DNA from 3 places in the Agarivorans litoreus genome. Region 1 is predicted to be linked to each of the others. Evidence: predicted binding sites of a transcription regulator. Region 1 holds the regulator's gene; each other region holds the start of a gene.
The links. The regulator LexA, encoded in region 1, represses DNA repair genes until DNA is damaged. The targets are predictions, from matches to a motif close to TACTGTATNNNNATACAGTA.
Positions count from the first base shown of each region.

Region 2: a site for LexA is predicted at 1,994-2,013, ahead of ruvA (Holliday junction branch migration protein RuvA). Genes of this name have one in related genera too.
Region 3: a site for LexA is predicted at 2,226-2,245, ahead of dinB (DNA polymerase IV). Genes of this name have one in related genera too.

Region 1 is NZ_BLPI01000001.1:1,770,895-1,775,054, reverse strand. Features, by position in the region: gene plsB (glycerol-3-phosphate 1-O-acyltransferase PlsB) at 1-131, opposite strand, end outside; gene K5L93_RS08215 (zinc metalloprotease) at 375-1,058, shown strand; gene K5L93_RS08210 (NAD(P)-dependent oxidoreductase) at 1,089-1,967, opposite strand; gene lexA (transcriptional repressor LexA) at 2,166-2,813, shown strand; gene coxB (cytochrome c oxidase subunit II) at 3,104-4,160, shown strand, end outside.
Region 2 is NZ_BLPI01000001.1:125,275-129,434, forward strand. Features, by position in the region: gene ybgC (tol-pal system-associated acyl-CoA thioesterase) at 1-136, opposite strand, end outside; gene ruvB (Holliday junction branch migration DNA helicase RuvB) at 310-1,317, opposite strand; gene ruvA (Holliday junction branch migration protein RuvA) at 1,332-1,952, opposite strand; gene K5L93_RS00625 (efflux RND transporter permease subunit) at 2,079-4,160, opposite strand, start outside.
Region 3 is NZ_BLPI01000001.1:759,152-763,311, forward strand. Features, by position in the region: gene K5L93_RS03490 (aminoacyl-histidine dipeptidase) at 1-1,052, shown strand, start outside; gene dinB (DNA polymerase IV) at 1,117-2,211, opposite strand; gene K5L93_RS03500 (hybrid-cluster NAD(P)-dependent oxidoreductase) at 2,378-4,160, shown strand, end outside.

The DNA of each region.
Region 1 (4,160 bases):
ACGTAAATAATCGGCTGAGATAAATCTAAATTGAACTCAGTGATGGGGTTGTCTGGGACAAATTTTCCGCGCGTAAAAAAGCCAATTATTGCTCGCAAAACGGCTAATACTGGAGAGGGTAAATGTAACATCTCAAGAGCTTATAGTGGTGAATGAATACAGTGCATAGGGTAGCAGACTTATCTAAATTTGGCTTTGATTTGATGCAATATCTCAAATAATTCAGCACTTATATAAAGAACTAAATTGAGGCTCAATAGTTACTCTGGGTAGATTAAACTTGCTGCAAAAATTCGTTTATTTAGTCGTGGATGCTATTGTTAATAATATGTTACTTGAGGTTTCATTAGGCTTACCATGCTAAGGAATGTGTTATGACTCTGACCACAAAAAACTCATTATTCGCCCTATTGCTATTTATTTCATCAATGGCTCAGGCGGCCTTTATTACCACCAATGAAGCTGCATTGGATGAAATATATTCGCAAGCTAGCTTTGGCCAAAACATCATCGATATTCGTATTGGCACTGCCAGCGAGTTGGTGTTTCCGGAGCTGCTTGATATAACCACTAGCGCAGAAGTCACCCAGCTATTCAATCAGCACGTTGGTCCAGCCAATGTAGTTAACTTCTATTTCATCGATACCATTAGTGCCTGTGGCAGCTTTGTTCTTACTGGTATTGTTGGTTGTGGTGAGTATTTTGGTAACGACTTTGTGGTTGAGTCTTCCTATGCTGCAGGGTCTTTTGGTGGAGAGCTATTAGCACATGAACTCGGTCATAACTTAGGTTTGCCGCATAAGGATGGTGCGTTTTTGATGAACCCATCTTTGAACAATCAAACCCTGATTACGCCTGATGAAGTCACGCGTATTTTTAACAGCCCCTTGGTGCAAGGTGATGAAGATTACTATTGGATAGACATTAATCCAGTGCTGATTGTGGCAGAGGCTACCAGAGTTAGTGAGCCGCTATCGGCAGGTTTGTTTGCCAGTATTCTGTTGATGCTAGCATGGAGAAATGCTGGCTTTAAAACAAACAAGGGTGTAACAGTTTGACTGTTACACCCTTGTCACGAGGAGCTCGAGTTACTTTTCTAGTTTAAGAAAGTAATCGAAAATCTCTGGTACATTGCCGTTGCCTAGGCCTGCATCTAATGCAGCGGCTAAGTTTGCAGAAGAACCTTCAGCAATTTTAGATTCTGTGCCTAAGTCTTTTACCATTTCTAAGAAGTAGCCAAGGTCTTTGTTTGCGTTAGCAATAGAGAAACCTAAGTCACTTACACCATCTACTGCGTAGTTTTTACAAAACTGCATGAACGGTGAGTTAGAAGGACCTGCTGACATAATGTCGAATAACTGTTGGCGGTTTACACCAGCGCGATCGGCTACAGCAAATGCTTGCGACATAGCAACAACAGTAGTCATACCCATAAAGTTATTTACTAACTTAGTAGTGTGACCAGCGCCAAGAGCACCTAGGTGGAATACATTTTCACCTTGCTCGTCTAATACCGGTTTAACTTTGTTAAAGGTATCGATATCGCCAGCTGCCATAATGTTTAGCAAGCCATCTTTAGCGTGAGCAGGAGTACGACCTAATGGTGCGTCAATCATGCCGGCACCTTTAGCAGCTAAGTCTTCACCAATCTTACGGGTAGAGGCTGGAATAGAGGTTCCAAAGTCTACTAATACTGCGCCTTCTTTAATGCCGGCTAAAATCCCGTCGTCAGCGTAGATAAGTTTTTCAACTACTGCAGAAGTGGTTAAACAAAGCATTACAATGTCACTAGCTTCTGCTAGTTCTTTTGCTGAGCTTGCTTCTTTAGCACCACGAGCAACACACGTTGCAACAGCCTCTTTATTTAAGTCCATTACATTTAGTTGGTAACCGCGCTTTTGCAGGTTTTCAACCATGTTGCCGCCCATAAGACCAAGGCCGATGAAACCGATGACAGGCTTTGTCATATTCAACTCCAGTAAATCATATTGTATTATTAATTAGCCTAAGCATATACCTCAGTCACTTTTTAAGCAATTGGCTAGTGGCTTTTATTTGTCTTAAAGTATTAATAATTTGATTTTGATCGTGCTAACGATAAATCCTTGCTTCATTGCTCATGCTGTATATACTAACAGTGTGCTGTATAAACTTACAGGTAGACTATGAAGCCCTTAACACCCCGTCAAACAGAAGTATTTGAATTAATTCGTCGTCATATTTCCGAAACGGGTATGCCGCCAACCCGTGCAGAGATCGCTAAAGAATTAGGCTTTCGCTCCGCTAATGCGGCGGAGGAGCACCTACGAGCTCTTGCTAAGAAAGGGGCTATTGAGATGATCCCTGGTGCTTCGCGTGGTATTCGCATTAGTGAAGAGTATTTGCCAGCCAGCGCTAATGAGTCAGTAGCCGAAGACTTAGAACCCGGTTTACCTTTAATTGGCCAAGTGGCTGCAGGCGAGCCTATTTTGGCGCAGGAGCATGTAGAGTCACACTATGCGGTAGATGCTAACTTGTTTAATCCTCATGCTGATTATTTACTGCGGGTGCAGGGAATGAGTATGAAAGACATCGGTATTATGGATGGTGACCTGTTAGCAGTGCATAAAACCAATGATGTTCATAATGGGCAAGTGGTGGTGGCACGTTTAGAAGACGATGTTACGGTTAAGCGTTTTGAGCGCGACGGTAAAATGGTTTACTTGCACCCAGAGAATGAAGAGCTCTCAACTATTGAAGTTGATTTAGAGTATCAAAGCATCGAAATCGAAGGCTTGGCGGTAGGTATTATTCGCACTGCCGATTGGATGTAAGCCTTACATAGCAATAAGTTCCGCCCTTTTTAAGCCCAAATCAGCCCGATTTGGGCTTTTGTCGTTAGCATCACATCTTTTGTGTTTATCTATAAAAATTTCAACAATATATTTACATTTCTTTAACTTAGGGGTTAATTTATAAGCAGTAGCTTGTATTTAGCTGTTGCTGTCTACTACTTTTTGGGGGGAGATTTCCCTTTTTCTGCAGCTACTTTCCTAGTTTGGAAAGTTGTTGTCGTTGGCTACTAGCAAAGGAGAGCGCTGTGGGCCGATGGATTCAGCTAATAATGCTGACATTCTTTTCGTCGCAAGTATTTGCGCAAGAAATGTCATTCAACTTACGTCCGGGTGTTACCGCCATTAGTGAGCAGGTTTATGGCCTGCACATGACAATTTTTTATATTTGTTGTGCTATTGGGGTGCTGGTGTTTGGCGCCATGTTCTGGGCTATTTTTCATCATCGCAAGTCTAAAGGGGCCAAGCCGGCTCAATTTCATGAAAGTACCAAAGTAGAAATTATTTGGACCATCGTTCCTTTCATTATTTTGATTGGCATGGCGATTCCTGCCACTAAAACTCTTTTGGCCATGGAAGATCCTTCCGATGCCGATATCACCATTCAAGTAACAGGGTCCCAGTGGAAGTGGCATTACAAATACTTTGACCGTGAACTGGAATTCTATAGCGTGCTGGCTTCTGATATGGATGAAGTTAACGGCAAGCTGGAAAAACGCAAAAACTACTTGCTTGAAGTAGACCGACCGCTGGTATTGCCCATCGATAAAAAAGTACGCTTTTTGATGACTTCGGAAGATGTTATCCACTCTTGGTGGGTACCCGATTTTGCAGTTAAAAAAGACGCCAACCCAGGCTTTATTAATGAAGCTTGGACCATCATTGATAAACCCGGCATATACCGCGGCCAGTGTGCAGAGTTGTGTGGTAAGGACCACGGCTTTATGCCGATTGTGGTTATTGCTAAAACGCAGGCCGATTACGATGTTTGGTTAGCCGAAGAAGAAGCCGCTTATCAAGCCAAACAGGCCCAAGAGTTAGAGCTGGTTGCTATGACTATGGAGCAAGACGAACTGATGTCGCTGGGCAAAAAAGTCTACGACAAAAGCTGTGCGGCTTGCCACCAAGTTAACGGTGAAGGCTTACCAGGTGTGTTCCCTGGCTTGAAAGACAGCCCAATCGCTATTGGTGATGTGGGCAAACATATTGAAGTAGTTGTGAATGGTGTACCGGGCACTGCGATGCAAGCCTTTGGTAAACAGCTAGGTTTAAAAGAGCTGGCTGCCGTAATTACTTACGAGCGTAACGCTTGGGGTAATGATACCGGTG
Region 2 (4,160 bases), 1.6 Mb from region 1:
ATACATCTTGATCATAGCCAAGCTCGCGCAACCACTCTGTGCGGCCTCGTTCGAAGTACTTAATATGGTTGGCGTGATAAACCACCCCGCCAGCATCGGTATCTTCGTAATAAACCCGAACAGCTAAAACCGACATTACACCTATCCCAAATATATAATTACAAATTACTATACACAGGCTGGTGCCCAAGGTTAAGACTCTAGACACTTAATTTAGATAATTGATAAAGAAAATTGGAATAACGGCTTAAAATTAAACACTTTAAGCTCATTTTTTGGCTATGTTGTCGTTATTAAACGACAGCATTTTTATCGTTTAGGAAGGTCTAATCCGAGGTGTAAATAGGCTTTATCACTAGCAATGCGCCCGCGGGGAGTGCGTTGCAAAAAACCTTGTTGAATTAAGAAAGGTTCTAGCACATCTTCTATGGTTTCTTTATCTTCACCTATTGCAGCTGCCAGGTTGTCTAAACCCACCGGGCCACCAGCAAACGTTTCGGTAATGGCTTTAAGTAGCTTGGTATCCATGTAATCGAAGCCAGCGCTGTCTACGCTAAGCAAATCGAGTGCTTGCGCAGCAACTTTTTGAGTGACTTTACCGTCAAATTTCACATCGGCATAATCACGAACTCTACGTAATAAGCGATTTGCTATTCTTGGGGTTCCTCGAGAACGTTTAGCGACTTCCCAGGCTCCTTCTCCATCTAAGTCTAAATTGAGATAATGAGCACTTCGTTTAACGATATCGGATAAGTCTTTAGTATTGTAAAACTCTAGACGCTGTACGATGCCAAACCTGTCACGCAGAGGAGAAGTTAGCATTCCTGCTCTAGTGGTTGCACCAATCAAGGTAAAAGGCGGTAAATCCAACTTAATTGAACGCGCTGCCGGTCCTTCGCCGATCATAATATCCAGCTGATAATCTTCCATTGCTGGATATAACACTTCTTCTACTACAGCACTTAAGCGGTGAATTTCGTCGATAAATAATACGTCGCCAGGCTCTAAGTTAGTTAACAGCGCCGCTAAGTCACCGGCTTTTTCTAACACCGGGCCAGAGGTAGTTTTAATATTCACCTCTAACTCGTTAGCCACAATATTAGCCAAAGTGGTTTTACCTAAGCCAGGTGGGCCGAAAATGAGCAAATGATCTAAAGCATCGTCACGACGACGAGCAGCCTCAATAAAAATGTCTAACTGCTCTACAACCGCGTCTTGACCGGTGTAATCTTCGAGCTTTTTCGGTCTAATCGCTCGATCTACACTCTCTTCTTCGGGTACTGGTGTGGCTGCTACCAAACGGTCAGCTTCAATCATCTAAATTACCTTTGTTACAGTGCCGCTTTTAAGGCTTCTCTAATTAGCTCTTCACTACTCAAGCCGCTGGTCCATACTTGTTTAACCAACTTATCGGCTTGATTACCTTTATAACCCAAAGACTCTAGCGCCGCGATGGCTTCATCTCTAGGATCTACACTTGCTTGTAAAGGTAAATCGCCATGGCTGCTTAGGCTATCACTAATTGGCGTTTCTGGAAGTTCTACATTCCAGTTTTTCAAGCGGTCTTTCATTTCTACCAATAAACGCTCAGCAGTTTTTTTACCAATGCCCGGTACTTTCACTAGGCTCGATAGGTCTTCATGTTTAACCGCAAACACAAACTGTTCACAACTTAAACCAGATAAAATAGCTAATGCTACTTTAGGCCCAATGCCATTTACTTTTATCAACTCTCTAAACAAAGAGCGTGAAGCCTTATCATGAAAACCATAAAGCAACTGGGCATCTTCTCGCACAATAAAGTGAGTTAACAAGCGCACAGACTCACCCAGTTCAGGTAATTGATAAAAACAGTTCATGGGTAATTGAATCTCGTAGCCTACTCCAGCCACATCAATTAAAACAAAGGGGGGGACTTTTTCTTCTAAGATACCTTTAATGGTAGCGATCACTGCATAAACTCCTAAACTAACTGCGCTTAGCTTAACTCAAAGACTGGATATATATCCAGTCTTTGAGTTAAAAGTTTACTTAGCATCAATTAAGCCCTAATAGGTTTTAGTCTTCAGTATTAGGCCTTATTCATGTTGCAGCGATTTGTGTTTATGAACCAAGTTCCAATCGGCTAATACCGCATAAGCTGCCGGAATAATAAATAGCACCATCATAGTGGACGCAATAATGCCAAATACTATCGACACCACAATTGGTTGCACAACTTGAGCTTGTAAGCTGGTTTCCAGCAATAAAGGCAACAATCCTGCAGCCGTAGTCAAGGAGGTTAAAAACACTGCCCGAAAGCGCTCTTTACTGGCATTCACTACCGCTTGATAAACATCGTCCCCCTCATCTAAATGATAACGGATATACTGCACCAGCAATATTGAATCGTTAGTTACAATACCCGCTAGGGAAATAAAGCCCAAAATAGACGGCATGCTTAAGTTATGGCCTAACAAAAAGTGGCCCCACAATACGCCTATTAAGGCCATTGGAATCACCGTAAGCACCACTACTGGCTCTAAGTAACTTCTAAATTGAAAACTCAAAATAGCAAACACACCAAATATACCAATAGCAAAACTTTTGCTTAAAGAAGCCCCTACTTTCGCGCTCTCTTTGGCTTCACCTTCAAAATCTATCCGTAGGCCTGGGAACTGTTTTTGAAGCTCAGGCAAAAAGCTTTTTTGTACCAGTTGCATTACCTCGTTAGTATTCGCAACTCGGGTATCAACATCTGCCATTACTGTCACGGTGCGTAAACTGTTAATTCGTTGAATGCGTACATAAGCGCGCTGATATTCGATATTTGCTATCGACGATAACGGTACTTGCTGTCCATCGGCTAACACAATGGGAAAATTTGCTAAGGCTTGCAAGCTTCCGGATTGTTGTTTGTTAAGCCTTACGTCTATTTGCATATTTTCTGGGCCAATTTGAAACTCGTCGGCAATGACGCCTTGGTAAGAAGCGCGCAACTGCTCAGCAACCATTTGGCCATTCACCATAAATGACTCTGCACCACCTCGAAGAGAAATAACCACCTCTTCCTTGCCTGGTCGCATATCATCTAAAATGCTATTCACACCCTGAAACTTGCCCAAATAAGCTTGTAGCTCAACAGAAGCGGATTTTAGTGTATCTAGATTAGAGTGCTGCAAGCGAACTTCAATCGCCCGCCCTGCTGGCCCCATCGCCGGTTGAGTAAACGCCAACGCTAAAGGTAAAGCTTGCTCGCCAACTTGCTCGCGCCAAGCCGCAATAAAATCTTCGATATAACTATTGCGAACCTCTGCCGAGAGTAGATCAAGACGCACTGTAGCCACATGCGGCCCCGACTCGCCAGCATCGGCATTAAAATTATATTGCGCAGTTATATCGTGAATAAGCGTTTGAGGTTCATTGTTATCTTGGGTGAACCGTTCTCCAACTTGTTGCGCCGCATTTACGATTTCAGTAACTAGCGCCTCCGTTTGGCTCAAACTCGACCCAGGAGGAAGAATGATCCTTGCCTCTGCAATATCGCCATCTAACTCGGGAAAGGCGGTAAATTTAACTAAACCACTAATCACCAGTGAAAAAGATAACAGCAATAAACCCAAAGTTGCCCCTAGCGAGACGTAACGCCATTTCACTACAAAGGCTACTGCTGGTACTAACTTATTAAGGCGGAAGTTCTCGAAAGCATTTAAAAATTTAGCTTTAAACCCACTACTAGGCCGTTCAATTCCTTTGTGCTGCAAAGTATGACGAAGATGGTTAGGCAAAATTAAAAATGCTTCTACCAAACTAATGCATAGCACCAATAACAAGGCCATGGGAACCACGCTTAATACAGCCCCCATTTGACCGTCTAACCACATCAAACTTCCCAGTACAAAAATGGTAGTAAAGAACGACGAGATAACCCCAGGCGCAGCTTTTTTAACACCTTTTACAACCGCTTGGTCGGCGCTTAATCCACGCTCTAAATGCGCGGCAATGGACTCTGCTATCACAATCGCATCGTCCATCATAATACCAATGGCCATAAGCAAGCCCACTAGCGTCATGATATTGATCGACAATCCAAACACCGACATTAAAAACAAACCGCCCATAAAGGCCACCGGTAAGCCCGCTGCAATCCAAAATGAGTAACGCAGCGAGAAAAACAACCA
Region 3 (4,160 bases), 1.0 Mb from region 1:
TTGAAGCCTTATTTACCATTGATGAAGAAGCTGGCATGACAGGCGCCTTTGGTCTGCAAGCCGGAGTGCTTGAAGGTAAACTGCTAATCAACACCGACTCAGAACAAGAAGGTGAAGTTTACATGGGCTGTGCTGGTGGCGGCGATACCAACGTGAGCTTTCCTATTGAGTACCAAGCAACTCAAAGTAATCAATTAGCCATTGAATTAAGCGTTAAAGGCCTAAAAGGCGGTCACTCGGGTTGCGACATTGATACTGGCCGCGCCAATGCCAACAAATTATTAGTGCGTTTACTGGCAGCCATGCAACAGCAAGGCATTGAGCCAATCATTTGCGAGATACAAGGCGGAAGCCTGCGCAATGCGATTCCTCGCGAAGCCTGCTGTAAATTGGTGTTTAACGCAGCCAAACACGCAGAGCTTGAGCAAGTTATCGAAGCTCAAACCCTTGAGATAGTTGACGAGTTTGGCCTAGTTGAAACGGCTTTAAGCATTACTAGCCAGCAGGTTGCTACTCCAGAGACAAGCTTGAACACCAGCTTATCTCAACAAATTATCGCCAGCTTAAATGCCTGCACCAATGGTGTGGTAAGCATGAGTCAAACCGTTACCGGTGTAGTAGAAACCTCACTTAACCTTGGCGTAATTAGCCAAACAGAATCAACCATTGATGCAAAAATATTAGTGCGTTCGCTCATCGATTCAAGCCGTTTACAAGTTGAAGCGAGCTTGGCGTCATTGTTCAGCTTAACCAACGCTGAAATTAGCCATACTGGCGCCTACCCTGGATGGAAACCAGAAGCTAACTCGGTAATGAAAAATGTGGTTCAGCAAAGCTACCAAGAGCTATTTGGCAAGTGCCCAAATGTAATGGTTATTCACGCCGGCCTAGAATGCGGTTTATTTAAAAGCGCTTACCCAGAGTGGGACATGGCTTCTTTTGGCCCTACCATTAAATTCCCACATAGCCCTGATGAGAAAGTAGAAATTGCCGCTGTAGAAAAATACTGGCAACTATTACTCAGTGTGCTGAAAAACATCCCAACTAAATAGTAAACCCTGTTTAAGAAGGCAAACTGGTTTCTGTGCCAGTTTGCTTATCATCCTCAGCATGAAGTTAAGTAGTTAACGATTCAAACGGCAAAACCAGTTGTGGCGACTGGTTTTGCTGCTCATAAGCCAAACCAATATGCAAACCAATTAGCCGCACCGCCTTTCCCTTCCCTCTAGCAAGCGCCTCTTCAAACAACTCCAATAATGCCGACTCATCAATATGCTGACACTGTTGCTCTTTAGTGGTTTGTTGAAAATCTGCAAATTTTACCTTCACCCCAAGCTTATTCATCTTGGCTTGTTTTAAGTGCTTTTCACTGCGACGCTTAAGCTCAGGCAGCAAGGCTAACAAGCGCTCTACCAAAATAGCTTGGTTATCTTCGTCTTTAGCAAAGGTGCGCTCTACCGCCACCGATTTTCGCTTACGGTCGTTACTTACAGCTCGCTCGTCTACCCCCTGACAACGCAGCCACAACATCTCGCCAAATTTACCAAATAGCTGCTTTAACTTGTCTTTATCTGCACGGCGAACATCACCGCCGGTATACAAACCTTGATGATGCAGTTTTTCAATGCTCACCTTGCCAACGCCTGAGATTTTTTCGAGCGCTAAGGTCTCGATAAACTCACTGACTTGCTGCGGTTTAATAACATATACACCATTGGGTTTATTTAAATCTGAAGCAATTTTGGCTAAAAACTTCACAGGCGCCACACCAGCAGATGCTGTTAGCCCTGTTTTAGCAAAGATATCTTGGCGGATTTGTTCCGCGATAAGTGTGGCCGAACCTCTGCAGGCCTCACTATTACTTACATCTAGGTAAGCTTCATCTAAAGACAGCGGCTCTATAGCATCGGCGTATTGATGAAAAATGCCTTGTACTTGTTTACTCACTGCTTGGTAAACCTGCATGCGTGGAGGCACTAATACCAAATGTGGGCAAAGTTGTAGTGCTTTATGGGTTGGCATGGCTGAGCGAACACCGTATTCACGCGCAAGGTAGTTACAAGTTGTCAACACCCCGCGACCGCTGCGCATACCGCCCACAGCCAGAGGAACGTTGGCTAGCTCTGGCTGGTCCCGCATTTCAACAGCTGCATAAAAACAGTCCATATCTACATGGATTATTTTACGTTGTATTGGCTGTAAATCGGCCACAGCTATCGCCTCAAAACTGTATATAAAAACAGTATAAATATTAGTGTTCAATTTGCCAAGTGAACTATTTAGCCAATAGCATGAGGAAACCACCCGTTAGCTATAGCTTGATGAAATCACCTTGAGTACTATTGCTAGATTAAATAGGCAAAAGGAAACTCAAGCAGTGAATGATGCTCGTGTTAGTCAATTAAGTGTTTATCCGATTAAATCAACCGCAGGTATTCATCTAAATCATGCCTTTGTTGAAGAACATGGCTTAGCCTTTGATCGGCGCTTTGTGGTTTGCCAACCGGATGGCAAACAAATTACCGCACGTACTCATCCCAAGCTGGCTCAAGTTCATGCTGCGCTTACCCAAACGGGTTTGCAGCTAAGAGCCAAAAACATGCCAAACCTAACGATACAATATGCCGAGTTCTCACATAACTACAAAGAAATCATGATTTGGAAAGATACAGTGCAAGCCCAGCATTGCAGTGAATCTTACGACCAATGGTTTAGTCGCTATTTGGGGGAAAAGTGCCATTTAGTATTTTTTGGTGAACACTCATCTCGTTTGGTAAAACAGCGTGACAGCCAAGTCGCCTTTGCCGATGGTTACCCACTGTTATTGATCTCAGAAGCATCACTTGAAGACTTGAACCTACGCTCTACCACCAAACACAGCATGGAACAATTTCGCCCCAACTTAGTGGTAAAAAATACTGAAGCCTTTGCCGAGGACGGCTGGAAGCGCTTTAAGATTGGTGAAGTAGAATTTGAAGTGCAAAACCCTTGCTCACGTTGTGTATTTACCACCCTTGATCAGCGCACCGGTGAGTTTGATGCCAATAAAGAACCACTTAGTACTCTAGCTAAGTATCGCCAAGGTGAAGACGGGAATCTTTATTTTGGGCAAAATGTCGTTGCGCTTAACAGCGGAAATATTAGCTTATGCGACCCAGTAGAAGTGCTTGAAACTCGCACACCAGAGCGTTACCCAGAAAACGTAAATAAACCAAGCCAAGCTTCCCCAGACAAACAACAGTGGCAACAAGCTGAGGCACTTGAATTACGTTGTTTAGCAGTAAAACAAGAAACTCACGATGTAAAAACCTTTATCTTTGAAGCCCCCGAGAAAGCCTTAAGCGAATATTTGCCAGGCCAATATATAGGCTTCGAGTTTGAAGTTGACGGAAAGCCACTGCGCCGCAACTACACGCTTTCTAGCTCCCCCACTCGCCCACAACGCTTAGCCATAACCGTTAAACGGGTGTTAAATGGCCAAGTGTCTAACTGGCTTCATGATACCCTCAAGCCAGGCATGAGCTTAAAAGCCCATGCCCCCGATGGTGATTTTCATGTTAAGCAAAGCAACAATGCCAAATTACTTTTACTCTCCGCCGGTAGCGGTATTACCCCTATGTTGTCTATGCTGCGCTATTTAAGTGATTTGAATATCGACCGCGACATTGTGTTTTTGCATAGTGCTCATAGTGAAAAGGATCTCATTGCCGAGCAAGAACTAGCGCTACTTAGCCAAAGCTTTAGTCACTGTAGTATCCGCTATACACTCACCCAACAAGCCCCTGAAAACTGGCAAGGCTATCAAGGCCGCCTAAACCGTGGCATGTTGATGGATGTAGCAGATTTAGAGCAACGCGCTGTTTATGTATGTGGCCCGCAAACCTTTATGCAAAGCGCTAAAGAACAACTGTTAGCTTTAGGTTTACATGAAGACGATTATTACGAAGAGAGCTTTGGTCATCACGCAACCACCAGCTCAGAGACTAAAGCACTAAATATTTTATTCGACAGTTGGGATACCTACCTTCAAGGCAACAATCAGCAAAACTTGTTAGAGCAAGCAGAGCAAGCAGGCCTAAACTTAGCTTACTCTTGTCGTGGCGGCTTTTGTGGCAGCTGCAAAGTTAAGCTGCAAAGTGGTGAAGTTGAAGTATTAGAAG